Regions from separate parts of the Vreelandella gomseomensis genome, predicted to be linked through region 1. Evidence: predicted binding sites of a transcription regulator. Region 1 holds the regulator's gene; the other holds the start of a gene.
The links. The regulator sigma-54, encoded in region 1, starts transcription at its own class of promoters, with help from an activator protein. The targets are predictions, from matches to a motif close to TGGCACNNNNNTTGCTNT.
Positions count from the first base shown of each region.

Region 2: a site for sigma-54 is predicted at 5,517-5,534, ahead of QC815_RS00340 (nitrate reductase). Genes of this name have one in related genera too.

Region 1 is NZ_JARWAI010000002.1:214,049-221,487, reverse strand. Features, by position in the region: gene QC815_RS03160 (KdsC family phosphatase) at 1-117, shown strand, start outside; gene lptC (LPS export ABC transporter periplasmic protein LptC) at 124-702, shown strand; gene lptA (lipopolysaccharide transport periplasmic protein LptA) at 706-1,200, shown strand; gene lptB (LPS export ABC transporter ATP-binding protein) at 1,211-1,957, shown strand; gene QC815_RS03140 (RNA polymerase factor sigma-54) at 2,061-3,476, shown strand; gene hpf (ribosome hibernation-promoting factor, HPF/YfiA family) at 3,563-3,871, shown strand; gene QC815_RS03130 (PTS sugar transporter subunit IIA) at 3,876-4,349, shown strand; gene rapZ (RNase adapter RapZ) at 4,441-5,322, shown strand; gene QC815_RS03120 (HPr family phosphocarrier protein) at 5,391-5,660, shown strand; gene pmbA (metalloprotease PmbA) at 5,687-7,027, opposite strand; gene yjgA (ribosome biogenesis factor YjgA) at 7,123-7,439, shown strand, end outside.
Region 2 is NZ_JARWAI010000001.1:75,065-82,503, reverse strand. Features, by position in the region: gene QC815_RS00360 (cation diffusion facilitator family transporter) at 1-735, opposite strand, end outside; gene nirD (nitrite reductase small subunit NirD) at 805-1,197, opposite strand; gene nirB (nitrite reductase large subunit NirB) at 1,245-3,752, opposite strand; gene QC815_RS00345 (NAD(P)/FAD-dependent oxidoreductase) at 3,755-5,095, opposite strand; gene QC815_RS00340 (nitrate reductase) at 5,776-7,439, shown strand, end outside.

The sequences.
Region 1 (7,439 bases):
GCCGATTGGGTTACCGAGCGCCTGGGTGGCCACGGGGCCGTGCGCGAAGTGTGCGACGCGATGCTGGATGCCCAGGGCCACTGGGGCGCGGTCGTCGATACTTACCTACACGGCTGAGGCATGATGCTGAAGCGACTACGCACGCGCCTGGGCCTCGCCCTGATCGTACTGGCGCTCGGCGGCCTGCTGGTATGGCTGGATCCCGGCGGCCCGCGAACCGTTACACCCGATCCCGACGCGCGGGCGGAAGAGCCCGGCCATGTGCTGCACAACGCCGAGCTGACGCTGTTCGACGCGCAGGGCAACATCCAGCAGGGACTGACCACGCCGCGCCTGGTGCACACCCCCCAGACGGCCTCCACCCAGGCGGAAACGCCCCGCGCCACGCTGTATGACAGCGAACGCCGGGTGTGGAACGCCACCGCCGAGGTAGGTACGCTCGACACCAACGCGCAAGCGCTGACGCTCTCGGGCAATGCGCGGCTGATAGCGCCCGAAGAAGGCTGGCAGCTGGACACGGATGTCCTGCACTATGATGGCAAGACCGCCCACGCCTGGAGCGATACCCCCGTACTCCTCCAGCAGCCACCCCAGCGCATGACGGCGCAACGGATGGATGCATGGCTCAACGACGAGGAAGTGCGCCTTGAAGAGAATGTGCAAGGCTACCACCCTCCCGAGACGCAACCTGGACAGGAATAACACATGAAAGCGCTTATTTACACGGCCCTGGCCGCCGTCTGCCTGGTTCCGCTTTACGCCACGGCCGACAATCACCAGCAACCGGTTGAGGTTGAAGCCGACCGGCTGGATCTCGACCAGCGCGCCGGCACGGCGGTGTATACCGGTGACGTGGAAGTTCGCCAGGGCGATATGCTGATCAAGGGCGACACAGTCGAAATTCAGCGCAACGAGGCAGGCGAGCTGTCGCGTGCCACCGCTCTGGGCGAGCGCGCCTACTTGCGTCAGCAACCCGAGAATCAGGAAGGCCCGCTGGAAGGCTGGGGACGCCGGGTGATCTATCACGTCGCCGAGCGCCGCGTGGAGTTGATCGACCAGGCCGAGATCATCCAGCAAGGCGACCGTTTCACCGGCGGGCGGCTGGAATACTTCATCGACCGGGAGGTCGTCCAGGCGCGTTCCGACGTGGAGAACCAAGAACCGCAGCGAATTCGCATGACGCTGCAGCCCGAAGAGTAAGGAGAGCCCGATGGCCGCCGCCGACCCTGCCACCCGCACGCTACACGCCCGCCACCTGGCCAAAAGCTACAAGCGCCGGCGCGTGGTCAAAGACATCAACCTGGATATATCCCAGGGCAGCATCGTGGGGTTGCTAGGTCCCAATGGCGCGGGCAAAACCACCTCGTTCTACATGATCGTCGGCCTGGTCAAGGCCGACGCGGGCAGCGTCGCCATCGACAGCCTCGACCTTTCCCGCGCGCCCATGCACGAGCGCGCCAAGGCGGGCATTGGCTACCTCCCCCAGGAGGCGTCGATCTTTCGCAAGCTGACCGTCGCCGACAACATCATGGCAATCCTTCAAACGCGCAAGAACCTCGACCGCGCCGGTCGCGAAGCACGCCTGGAAGCACTGCTGGAAGATTTCCACATCACCCATATCCGCGATAACATGGGCATGAGCCTGTCCGGCGGCGAGCGCCGCCGCGTCGAGATTGCCCGGTCGCTGGCCACCGAGCCCGCGTTCATCCTGCTTGACGAGCCCTTCGCCGGCGTCGACCCTATTTCTGTCGGCGATATCAAGTCGATCATTCGCGCTTTGAAGGCACGTGACATCGGTGTGCTGATTACCGACCACAACGTGCGCGAGACGCTGGATATCTGCGACGTGGCCTACATCGTGGGCGACGGCCATATCATCGCCAGCGGCACGCCAAGCGCTATTCTTGACAATCAGGAAGTGCGCGACGTTTACCTAGGTGCTGATTTCCGTCTGTAAAGCTGTCAATGGCATATTTATTGCCTGTGGCATACTTATTGCACTTGCACCAAAACACAACACACACTAGGGTGGATGCTTTCCGATAACGAGTGGTTCTCAGATGGTCATGAAAGCTTCTCTTCAACTGCGGATCGGCACCCAGCTCACCATGACACCCCAGCTGCAGCAGGCCATTGCCCTGCTGCAGCTATCCACGCTCGATTTACGCCAGGAAATTCAGCAGGCCCTCGACGCCAACCCGATGCTCGAGCAGGAAGACGAGTTCAGCGAGCAGGCCACCAGCGAGCCCGAGGAAACCGAGTGGGCCGACAGCATCCCCACGGAGCTCTCCGTCGACAGCGACTGGTCGGATACCTACCAAGACATGGCAGGCAGCGGCAGCTCGAGCAGTGAGGGCCCGGACTTTGAACGCCAGGCGGCCGGGCAAAGCCTCCACGGCCATCTTCTGTGGCAGCTCGCCATGACCGATTTGAGCCGCCGCGAGCAGCTGGTCGCCGAAAGCCTGATCGACGCCCTGGATACGAACGGCTACTTGACCCAACCGCTCAACGATATCCGCGAGGGGTTGCGCGCCCAGGGCGTGGAAGGCCTCAGCCAGCGCGAGGTCGAAAGCATCCTCATGCGACTCCAGCAGTTCGAGCCCACCGGCGTGTTCGCTCGCGACCTGCGCGAATGCCTGATGCTGCAGCTTGCCGCCCTGCCCGACGACACCCCGCTGCTGATGCCTGCCCGGCGACTGGTTCGCCAGTTCCTGGAAGCCCTGAGCAAGAATGATCAGCGCCTGCTCAAACGGCGGCTCGGCCTGGACGAGGCGCAGCTCGATGAGGTCATCCAACTGATCAGGAGCCTGGATCCGCGTCCCGGCAGCGAGTACACCGTCACCGATGACAGCTACGTGATTCCCGACCTGGTGGTTCGTCACGATAGCGAGGGCTGGCACCTGGAGCTCAACCCGGAAGCGCTCCCCAAACTCCGGATTCAGCCCGATTACGCCAGCCTGATCAAACGCGCCGACAAGAGCCAGGACAACCAGTTTCTCAAGGACCATCTTCAGGAAGCCCGCTGGCTGATCAAGAGCCTGTCCAGCCGCAACGACACCCTGCTACGCGTCGGCCGCGAAATCGTCACCCGCCAGATCGACTTTCTGGAACGGGGTGAAGAAGCCATGAAGCCGCTGATCCTGGCCGACATCGCCGAGGCGGTCGAGATGCACGAATCGACGATTTCTCGGGTCACCACCCAGAAGTTCATCCACACGCCGCGGGGCATTTTCGAGCTTAAATACTTCTTTTCCAGCCAGATCAGCGGCCAGGACGGCGACAGCCATTCGAGCACCGCGATCCGGGCACGGCTGAAGAAGCTGATCCAGGAAGAGCCGCCCGGCAAACCCCTGTCAGACAGCCGCCTTGTCACCCTGCTCGAAGACGCCGGTGTCCACGTGGCGCGGCGTACCGTGGCCAAATATCGCGAAGGCATGGGTATCCCGTCCTCCAGCGAACGACGCCGTTTGCGTTAGAAAGACGGAAACTCGTCACAAGGGCTTTGCTTAACGGCAAAAAGGGTTACAATCGAAGGACAGTCCGACGGATAAGGAGTACGTCAATGCAAGTCAATATTACCGGTCATCATGTAGAACTGACTGACGCCTTGCGTGACTATGTCAACGAAAAGCTGGAACGCGTTGAGCGCCATTACGACAACATCACCACCGTGCAGGTCACGCTCTCGGTCGAGAAAGAGCGTCAACAGGCGGCCTGTACGCTGCACGCCGCCGGTGCCGACTTGCACGCCGAAGCCCTCGACAATGACATGTACGCAGCCATTGATGCACTGGCGGACAAAATTGATCGGCAACTCGTCAAGCACAAGGAAAAAGCACAAGCCCGCGCCCAGGGCGCAGGCGTGCGTTAATTCAATGACGTTAGCCACTATCCTCCCCCCGGAGCGCGTACTTTACGACGTGCCCGGGGGCAGCAAAAAACGGGTGCTGGAGTTTTTCAGCACCTTTATCGCGCAAAATATCCCCAGTCTCGACAGCCAGGAAGTGTTCAGCCGGCTGATCGGTCGAGAGCGCCTGGGCAGCACGGGGATCGGCAACGGCGTTGCCATTCCCCATGCCCGCAGCCCGCATTGCGAATCGCCTATCGCAGGCTTTTTAAAGCTCAACGAAGCGGTGGATTTCGACGCCATCGACGGCGATCCGGTCGATCTGGTGTTTGTCCTGCTGGTGCCCGAAGAAGCCGATGATACCCATCTGGCTCTGCTTGGTCAGGTCGCCTCGATCATGAACGATGCCGACACGCGCCAGCAGCTTCGCAAAACCGAGAGCCAACGGGAGCTGCTGGATCTCATCACGGCCAAGATACGCGACCAGGCTAACAGCCAGTAACCCGCTGGCGAGCCTGGCGGACACACAATGCGTTAACATCGCCATCTGGCTGATTACCCACGTCGCTTGAGCGCAAGCAAGAGAGCTTTCCATGCAACTCGTCATCATTAGTGGCCGCTCCGGGTCAGGCAAATCCATTGCCTTGCAGGCGCTGGAAGATCTAGGCTATTACGCCATTGATAACCTGCCAGCCATGCTTCTGGACGCGCTGATTGATGAGCTGCGTGAACAAGGGGGACGTACCCATCTGGCGGTGAGCATTGATGCGCGCAACCTGCCTGCGGCCCTCGCCGAGCTGCCCAAGCTTCTCGAGGCACTGCGTCAACGCACTATCAAGTGTCAGATCGTGTATCTGACCACCGATGCCCGCATACTGCTGGAACGCTACTCGGCCACCCGCCGGCGACATCCGCTGACTCGCAACAGCTCGCTGACGCTTGAAGAAGCCATCGATCAGGAAGAGCAGACGCTGCACCAAATACGCGACCTTGCCGATCTGACCATCGATACGTCTCGGCTTTCGGCCCACGACCTGCGCCGACGCATCACCGACCAGGTGGCCCACCAGCGGCGCGACCAGCTTACGCTGACTTTTGAGTCCTTTGGCTACAAGCGCGGCGTTCCCCTCGATGCGGACATTGTCTTCGATGTGCGCTGCCTGCCCAATCCCTACTGGGATCCCTCGCTGCGCTCGTCCACCGGTCGCGATGCCGATATCATTGCCTTTCTGGGCAACTACCCGCTGGTCGACGCCATGGCCAACGATATTCAGGCATGGCTTGAACGCTGGCTGCCTGAGTACCAGAACAGCCAGCGCAGCTACATGACCGTGGCAATCGGCTGTACCGGCGGGCAGCATCGCTCGGTTTACATGGTGGAACAGCTGGCCCAGCGCCTCATCCGGCATATGGATGAAGTGCAGCTACGCCACCGAGAGCTGGGCTTGCAGTACACGGTCAATGCTGCGCACTAAACGTTTACGCCTGGCGGAAGCCGGGTCATTATCCACCGCGACACCCCTAATAGCCAAAAGGAACCAGGGTGCCAGAACGTACACTTACCCTCACCAACCAGCGCGGGCTGCACGCGCGGGCTGCCACCAAACTCGTACAGTGCTGCCAGCAGTTCAACGCCAGCGTACGGGTCGTGAAACAGCAGCAGGAAGCCGATGCGGCCAATATCATGGCTCTCCTGATGCTGGCGGCGCCCTGCGGCACCGAGCTTTGCATCCGAGCCGAGGGCGATGACGCCGAACAGGCGCTGGAGGCGATCCAGGCGCTGTTCGACGCGCGCTTCGATGAGGACAAGTAAGCCTTAAAGACCCCTGCGCTAGCTGCCTAGCTGCCGGCGACGGTCATGCCATCGATAAGCCAGCTGCCGGAATGAATACTGCCCCGGCGGTCGATGTCATCGCCGACGCCCACCAGGCTCCCGAACATGCGCTCCAGGTTACCGGCGATGGTGAATTCCTCGATCGGGTATTGCACCACGCCGTCTTCTACCCAGAACCCAGCAGCGCCGCGCGAGTAGTCGCCGGTCACGCCATTGATGCCCTGCCCCATCAGCTCGGTCACCCAGACCCCGGTGCCCATTTGCGACAGCAGCGATGCATGACGGGTTAACGGCGCGGTAATGCGCATATTGCGGGCACCGCCTGCATTACCGGTGGTGGTCATGTTCAAGCGACGAGCGCTGTAGGACGACAGCATGTAGCTCGCAATCCGGCCACGGTCGATAAAGCGGTTGTCGCGGGTTTGCACGCCTTCGCCGTCAAAGGGCGAGCTGGCCGTCGCGCCGACCTCCATTGGCCGCTCCTCGAGGCTGAACCAATCGGGAAACAGCGGTGTGTTGAGCCGATCACACAGGAAAGATGCCTGACGATAAAGCGCACCGCCCGCCAGGGCACCCATCAGATGGCCTACCAGACCACTTGCCAGACTGGGGTCGAACAGCACCGGATACGTGCCTGTGGGCGGCCGCTTGGCACCCAACCGCCGCAGTGTCCGCCGCGCCGCTTCGCGCCCCACCATCGCCGGGTCGGCTAGCTCTGCGGGATCCCGTGCCGAGGTGTAATCCATGTCGCGCTGCATGCCTTGAGCGTCCTCGGCGATCAGCATGCAGGACAGCGAGTGGCGGCTGCCTTTCTGAGTGCCGACAAAACCGTGGCTGTTGGCATACACGCGCACGCCTTCACCGCTGGACAGCGACGCCCCGTCCGACTGGGTAATCCCCGCCACGTCGCGTCCCGCCTGTTCGCAGGCCAGGGCCAGCTCAATGGCCTGATCGGTGGTGAGCGCCCAGGGATGATGAACCTTCAAATCCGGCAGGTCGGTGGCCATCAAGGCCGCATCGGCCAGGCCTGCCGCGGCGTCCTCTCCTGTGTAGCGGGCAATCGCCAGGGCTTTCTCAACGGTGGCCAGCAGCGAGGCTTCACCGGCATCCGTCGACGAAGCGCTGCCCTTGCGCTGACCGACATAGACGGTAATGGCAATGCCTTGATCGCGGGAAAGCTCTACCGTTTCCACTTCCCCCTGACGGACGCTGACGCCGATCCCCTGGTCAACGCTGGCGCCGACCTCGGCCGCGTCGGCGCCCATCTGTTTAGCCATCGCCAAGGCACTTTCGGCACGCTGGATGAGCAGTGCCTGCTGGGCTGATGCGTCGAACGCTTGAGCCATACAATCTCCTTAACCACCGACATTGCCGGTAGATCCATATTGAGCATCGCAGCCTGATATAATAGGGCCACGAATTCTGTTGATGAGAACCCACGATGCCAAAACAACGCCCCGAGCCCCTAGACGACGAGCTGACAGAGCGCCCCAGCAAATCCCAGTTAAAGCGCGAAATGCATGCGCTTCAGGCATTGGGGGAAACACTGATTGCCATGCAGCCCGCCGAGCGGGCGCGCTTCCCGCTATCCGATGACATGCTGCGCGCCATCGATGAAACCGCCCGCATCCGCTCCCATGAGGGGCGCCGTCGTCACATGCAGTACGTCGGCAAGCTGATCCGCAAGGAAGACCTTGCCGCCATTCAGGCCGTCTTCGACGGCATCGAACAGGAAAAGCAGCAGCGCGACCACGCTTT
Region 2 (7,439 bases), on a different contig from region 1:
GCCGGGGCGCACCATGCGTACGCGCACTTCCTGTGTGTCGATATCCGCCAGTGCACGCCCAACGGCCTGATGGACCGGCTCTGCAAGGGCTTCTTCAGGCGTCTTGTTGAGCAGTTCCTTTAATGCCTGGGAGGCCATGCGCACCGGTACCCCCATGCACAACACGACCACGGCAATGACCAGCAGCGGGTCGATATAAGTGAGTACGCTTTGCCAGTTGAGCTTTTCGAAGATCAGCACCAGGCAAAAGGCAGCCAGGACCGCCGCTGAAATCACGCTGTTGACGACCCAGTTTGCTTTGTCGGCTTCCACCAGCGGGCTGCTGACCGAGCGCAGACTGCGGTGCATGACCCAGGCCGTCAGCGAGCACGCGGCGGTGGCGAACAGGGCGTAAGCGATGGCGATACCAGCCGCAATAGCGCGTCCACCCGTCAGCAACGCCGCAATGGCATCCACCAGGGCGAATATCGACACGCCGAAAATCAACAGTCCCTTGCACAGGTTCACCAGCGACTCAAAGTAGCTGTAGCCGAACGGGTACGACTCGCTATCCGGGCGGCTGGCAAGGCGGCTGACCTTGATGGTGACCAGTGCCACACCGAAATAGATCAGGTTGAAGAGTCCATCCAGCAGAATCGCCTGGGAATTGGATGCCAGCGTGGCGGCAATGCCTGCACAGCCGATCAGCAATGCCATGAAGGCGGAAAAGGCTAAGGTATGGGACTCGGTTTTCATGACGCCACTGCCCTGTGAGCTTGATAAAAGCGACAGTATAACAGCAGCGCATGTTAGCGAGGGGTGGCGCTACCCCTCAATCCACACCTCATCGCCTTTAAATTCGACCTTCCAGGTACGCAGTTGGATGTCTTCATTTTCCAAACACTGGCCATCTTCCAGTCGGAAGTGCTGCTTGTAGATGGGCGACGCGACCACCGGGGCACCTTTTAGATCGCCGACAATGCCCCGGGCGATGACGTTGGCGTTGGAGAACGGGTCGTGGTGGTCGAGGGCATAAAGCTCGTTGCCATGGCCGGGTAAATAGAAAATGGCCACCTGGGCCGGCGGCTCAACATTATCGAGCCAGGCGGCCACCCCGGAAAACTCAACCAGGTCGGCTTTGGTGCAGACTTTTTGCCACGCTTTGCTGTTTTCAACACTCACTGTATCCATCTCTTTTTTCATTGCCGTTGCGGTCATGGGGTGCCTCGTCGTTTGATCCGTTTTTATTCAGTGAAAAGCGTCGCTTAAGCAGGCCGTAGCTGGCCGCGCTCGCTGGTCATGATGATCGACGGATCCGGGCGCTCGTCGTTGACGAAGCTTCTGAAGCGCTTGAGCTTTTCCGGATCGCTGATGGCATCCGCCCATTCGCACTGGTAGTTGTCGATGACGGTTTGCATCTGACGTTCGAGTTCATCGCCAATGCCCAGGCTGTCTTCAAGCACCACCTCTTTGAGGTAATCCAGGCCGCCTTCGAGGTTTTCCCGCCATACCGAGGTGCGCTGCAGGCGGTCGGCGGTGCGCACATAGAACATCAGGAAGCGGTCGATGGTGCGGTACAGCTGCTCGTCGTCCAGATCGGTGGCGAACAGTTCAGCGTGGCGCGGGCGCATGCCGCCGTTGCCGCACACATAGAGGTTCCAGCCGTTTTCGGTGGCAATGATGCCAATATCCTTGCTCTGGGCCTCGGCGCATTCGCGGGTGCAACCGGACACGCCAAACTTGATCTTGTGCGGCGAGCGCAGCCCCTTGTAGCGGTTCTCCAGCTGGATGGCCATGCCGACGCTATCCTGCACACCGTAGCGGCACCAGGTGCTGCCCACGCAGGATTTAACCGTACGCAGCGACTTGCCGTAGGCGTGGCCCGTTTCAAAGCCGGCGTCGATCAGCTCGCTCCAGATGTCCGGCAAATCTTCCAGGTGTGCGCCGAATAAATCGATCCGCTGCCCGCCGGTGACTTTGGAGTAGAGGCCATATTTCTTGGCGACTTCGCCAAGCACGATCAGTTTATCCGGGGTGATTTCGCCACCGGCAACCCGCGGCACCACTGAGTAGGTGCCGTTTTTCTGCATGTTGGCCATGAAGGTGTCGTTGGTGTCCTGCAGTGGCACATGGGCGGCGTCGGTGATCGGCTCGTTGAAGCAGGAAGCGAGAATCGAGGCCACGGCGGGTTTGCAGATATCGCAGCCCAGACGGTGGGTCTCAGGGTTGCCGTGCTTGTCGATCAGCTCGCTGAAGGTCTTGATGCCTTCCACGCGCACAATGTCGTAAAGCCCCTGGCGGGTATGGGCGAAGTGCTCGCAGATTGATTTGTCGACCTCCACGCCGCGGGTTTCAAGCTCGTGATCCACGACACTTTTGAGCAGTGCCGTGCAGCCACCACAGCCGGTGCTGGCCTTGGTTGCGCCTTTCACGCCCGCCAAATCGACCGCGCCGTCGTCAATGGTGGCGCAAATATCGCCCTTGGAAACGTTATGACAGGAGCAGATGGTGGCGGTTTCCGGCAGCGCACCAGGGCCCAGCGCCGGAGCGGCACCACTGCTTTGCGGCAGAATTAGCGAGGCGGGTTCTTCAGGCAGCTCGATGCCGTTTGAATAGTACTGCAGCAGGGTGTCGTAGGCGCTGTTATCGCCCACCAGCATGGCGCCCAGCAGCTTCTTGCCGTCGCTGGAGACGACCATCTTGCGGTACACCTGAGTCAGCGGGTCGAGGTAGCGGAACATCCGTGCCCCCGGGTTCTGGTTGCCGTGGGCGTCGCCAATCGACCCCACATCCACGCCGAGCAGTTTGAGCTTGGTACTCATGTCTGCGCCGCTAAAGCGGGTATCGCCGTCGGTCAGCGTGGCGAGCGCCGCCTTGGCCATCTGGTAGCCGGGGGCGACCAGGCCGAAAATGCTCTGGTTCCATAGCGCGACTTCACCGATCGCCAGGATGGCGGGGTCGCTGGTGCGGCACTGGTCGTCGACCACCACGCCGCCGCGCTCGCCGATCTCCAGGTCGCAGTCCCGGGCCAGCTGGTCGCGGGGGCGAATGCCCGCCGAGAACACGATCAAGTCGGTTTCCAGCACCTTGTCGTCCTGGAAGACCATGCGGTGACGGCTCGCGTCGCCGTCTTCGATGCGCTGGGTGGCGCGCTCGGTAAGGACCTGAACGCCCAACGCTTCGATTTTTTCGCGCAGTAATTCGCCGCCCTCATTGTCAACCTGCATGGGCATTAGCCGCCCGGCAAACTCCACCACGGCGGTATCCAGGTTCAAGCCGCGCAGCGCGTTGGCGGCCTCCAGGCCCAGCAGCCCGCCGCCGACCACCACGCCGTTGGTGGCGTTTTCCGCCGCCGCGCGAATATCGTCCAGGTCATCCAGGGTGCGATAAACCAGGCAGCCATCACGGTCGTTGCCGGGAATCGGCGGCACGAAGGGGTAGGAGCCGGTGGCCAGCACCAGCTTGTCGTAGGGGTAGCGGCCCTGATCGGTCACCACTTCCTGCTGGTCGCGGTCAATGTGCGTTACGGCTTCGCCGGTGCGCAGCGTGACGCCGCTGGTGGTGTAGTAGTCGGCGTCGCACAGGGCGAGCGACTCGGCATCGCGGCCGCTGAAATATTCCGATAGGTGAACGCGATCATAGGCCCGGTGACGCTCTTCGCCAAACACGGTGACCTGGTAGCGCTCAAGAGCGCCGTTATCGACCAGTTGCTCGACCAGGTGGTGGCCGACCATGCCGTTACCAATAATAATGAGCTGCTGTTGGGTAGACATGCTTAAGCCGCCTCCGACGTTGAATGAGAAGAGTGTTTGGAAGAATGTTGAGCAGAGAGCTCAGAAGAATCAGGGGGCAGTTGGGCTGCCGCTGCACGCAGCACCTCGACATCCGCGGCACCAAACAGCAGCGCCTGACGGAAGCCGCTGAGGTCGTGCCCCGCCAGCGCCTGCTCGAAATACCAGGGGCCCTGTTGGGTGTCGCCGTACAGCACGGCGCCTTCAATGCGGCCGTCGCGCAGTAACACGCGCCGGTAATCGCCCCGGTGTGGGTCGTGGTAGCACAAGACGTCGTGCTCGGGCGCTGCCTCGGTAGGGCCAAACGCGAAAAGCGAGACGCCGCTGACTTTCAGCTTGGTAGCGGTGGGCACCTCGCGATAACCGTCGCCCGCGTCGCCACAAAGCACCGCCGCCAGCACCTCGACCTGATGCCAGATAGGCTCGACCAGCCCATAGGTATGCTGCTCGAACTGGCAGCATTCGCCCAAGGCAAAAATATGCGGGTCGGAGGTGGTGAGATGGCGGTCGACCTTGACGGCACGGTCGGTGGTAAGCCCGGCCTGCTGGCCCAATTCGGCGTTGGGGGTAATGCCGGCGGCGATAATCACGCTGTCGGCGGGCAGTCGACGGCCGTCATTCAGGATGGCAGCGCAGACGCGGCCGGTCGGGTCGCCTTCGAGTTTTGCCAGCTGTGCCTGGGTGACGATGTTAAGCCCGCGCTCAACCAGCGAGGCTTTCAGCAAATTGGCGGCGGTAGCGTCCAACTGGCGGTTCATCAGCCGGTCGCTGCGTTGTAAAACGCTTACCTGCAGTCCCTGGCCGCGCTTGCGTAGCCCTTCAGCGGCTTCCAGGCCCAGCAGGCCGCCGCCAATTACCAGCGCATGGCCGCCTTGTTGGGCAATGGCCTCCAGCGTTGCGGCGTCGTCCAGGTCCCGAAAGCCATGGACGCCATCCAGCGCTATACCTTGCACCTTGGGAAGCGTCGGGCGTGAGCCGGTGGCCAGCACGAGGCGATCATAGTAGAGGGTTTCGCCTGCGTCGGTTGCCAGTGTGCGGCTGTCACGGTCGATGTGCTCGACGCGTTCGCCCAGCTTGAGCGTTACGCCGTTGTCCTGATACCAGTCAGCGTCGCGCAGCGTTAGTGCCTCTGGCTGCATGTCACCGGCAAGCAAAGGCGAAAGCAGAATGCGGTTGTAAGCGGGCACCGGCTCTTCCCCAATCACGGTAATGGCTCTGGGGCGTTGAGGATGATTGACCAGCGCTTCCACCAACCGGTGGCTGGCCATGCCGTTGCCGATGATGACCAGGTGGTCATCGGGTGAGCACCGGGAAAAAGTTTCCATGGGTGGCTCCTCATCTTGCATGATGGTGATTCGCTCCAAACAAAAACGCCCCTGACACATGCGCTTCCTGCGAGCAGGATGAACAAGGTCAGGGGCGTCGTTGCCCGGTAACGTTGATTAACGCGTGGCCGCCGCCATTGGCTGCCAACAAGTTATATATCTAACTAGTAGCAAGTCAGCGGCCAACTCCGGGGTATTCTTTTTTTTTGTTTTACTTTCATCATGTTGAGTAAGTGCATCAGAAATGCAGAGGGGCCGCTCCTTGTGGCTTTGTGCACGCTGTTGGTGCGCCATGGAGGGTGAGCTGCACTTTCAGTACGCAAGTTTAAGGTGCCAGAGGGGTAAGCTGATGATAGGAAGAAGGCAGGGTTTTCTATTTAAGTGGCTGTTTTTAAATAAAAATTTAGGCGATGCCGAATAATGGCTTAGGGTTTGCAACCCTACGAGTACAAGCAACAAACGCGCATTGCAGTGCGTTCACCAAAAAAACAGTGGCAGCGAATAAGCCCAATAACGTTGTTAGACAAATAAGTTTCTTTACACAATACGTTTGGCACCTTTAGCGGTGCCCGCTGCGGCAACGACGTCCAGCCAGCTGATCGCCTTGCGCTTTGCGCAACAGGGTCAGCGGCCTGGGCGTTTTTTTATGGGTGGCGTTTGCAATTTGCCGAGGAGTCATCATGCACCAAGTCAAAACGACTTGCCCCTACTGTGGCGTTGGTTGCGGCGTTAACGCGACCGTGGCGGAGAATGGCACGCTGAGCGCTGTCGAGGGCGACCGTGAACACCCCGCCAATTTCGGGCGGCTGTGCGTCAAAGGTTCAGCGCTGCACGAAACGCTGGGCGAGCAGGGGCGTCTGATCAAGCCGCGTGTAGATGGCGAAGAGGTCTCGTGGGAGCAGGCCTTAAGTGTCACCGCCGAACGCTTAAACACCCTGCGGGCCAAGCATGGCAACCAAAGTGTGGCGGCGTACCTTTCGGGCCAGCTGCTGACGGAAGATTATTACGTTGCCAACAAGCTGTTTAAAGGTTTCTTGGGCACGCCGCATCTGGATACCAACTCGCGGCTGTGCATGGCCTCGGCGGTGGCAGGGTACAAGCGCGCCTTCGGTGCCGATGCGGTGCCCTGTAACTATGAAGACCTGGAAGAGGCCGAACTGGTCGTGCTGGTAGGGTCTAACCTGGCCTGGAATCACCCGGTGCTTTATCAGCGCATCAAGGTCGCCAAAGAGCGTAACCCGTTGATGCGCGTGGTGGTGATTGACCCCCGCGTGACCGACAGCTGCGAAATCGCCAACCTTTACCTGGGGATTAAACCCGGCAGCGACGCAGTGTTGTTCAACGGCCTGCTGGCCTGGATGGCGGCCAAGAACAAGCTGGACACGCTGTATCTGGAGCGCCATACCCAAGGTATTGACGATGCGCTAAGCGCCGCCCAGCAGTCGGCTGGTTCCATCGCTGAGGTGGCGGCTGCCTGCGAGGTCGATGCCGAGCGCCTGGAAACCCTCTACTACTGGTTTGCCAGCCAGCTGCACGTGGTAACGCTTTACTCCCAGGGGGTCAATCAGTCGTCCAGCGGCACCGACAAGTGCAACGCCATCATTAACTGTCATTTGGCCGGTGGGAAGATCGGCCTGCCCGGGGCAGGGCCGTTTTCGATCACCGGTCAGCCCAACGCCATGGGCGGGCGTGAAGTCGGTGGCCTGGCCAACCAGATGGCCGCGCACATGGATTACGATACCCCCGGCGCGCGCGAGTTGGTCAGCCGCTTCTGGGCAACCGATAACCTCGCGCCCATCCTGCCGGAAGGCCCCGGCCACAAGGCGGTCGATCTCTTTGATGCGATCGAACGCGGCGAGATCAAGGTGTTGTGGGTGATGGCCACCAACCCGGCGATTAGCCTGCCTGATGCCGCCCACGTGCGGGCCGCGCTGGAAAAGTGCCCGCTGGTGATCGTCTCGGAATGCACGGCGGATACCGATATGCTGCCCTACGCCGACATTGTGCTGCCCGCGTCCGGGTGGTCCGAGAAAGATGGCACCGTGACCAATTCCGAGCGGCGCATCTCGCGCCAGCGGGGCATGCTGCCACTCCCCGGCGAGGCGCGCCACGACTGGCAGATTATCTGCGATGTGGCTAAGCAGTTGGGTTTCGGGGAGGCGTTTGCTTACACTCACCCAAGCGAGATATTCGACGAGCACGCACGGCTCTCCGGCGTGGACAATACCGGCGCCACGCAGCGCCTTTTCGATATTTCAGGGCTGGCCGAGCTTGGCCGCGACGGCTATGATGCGCTCGCGCCGATCCAGTGGCCGGTGAATCGCGATGCCCCCCAGGGTACCGC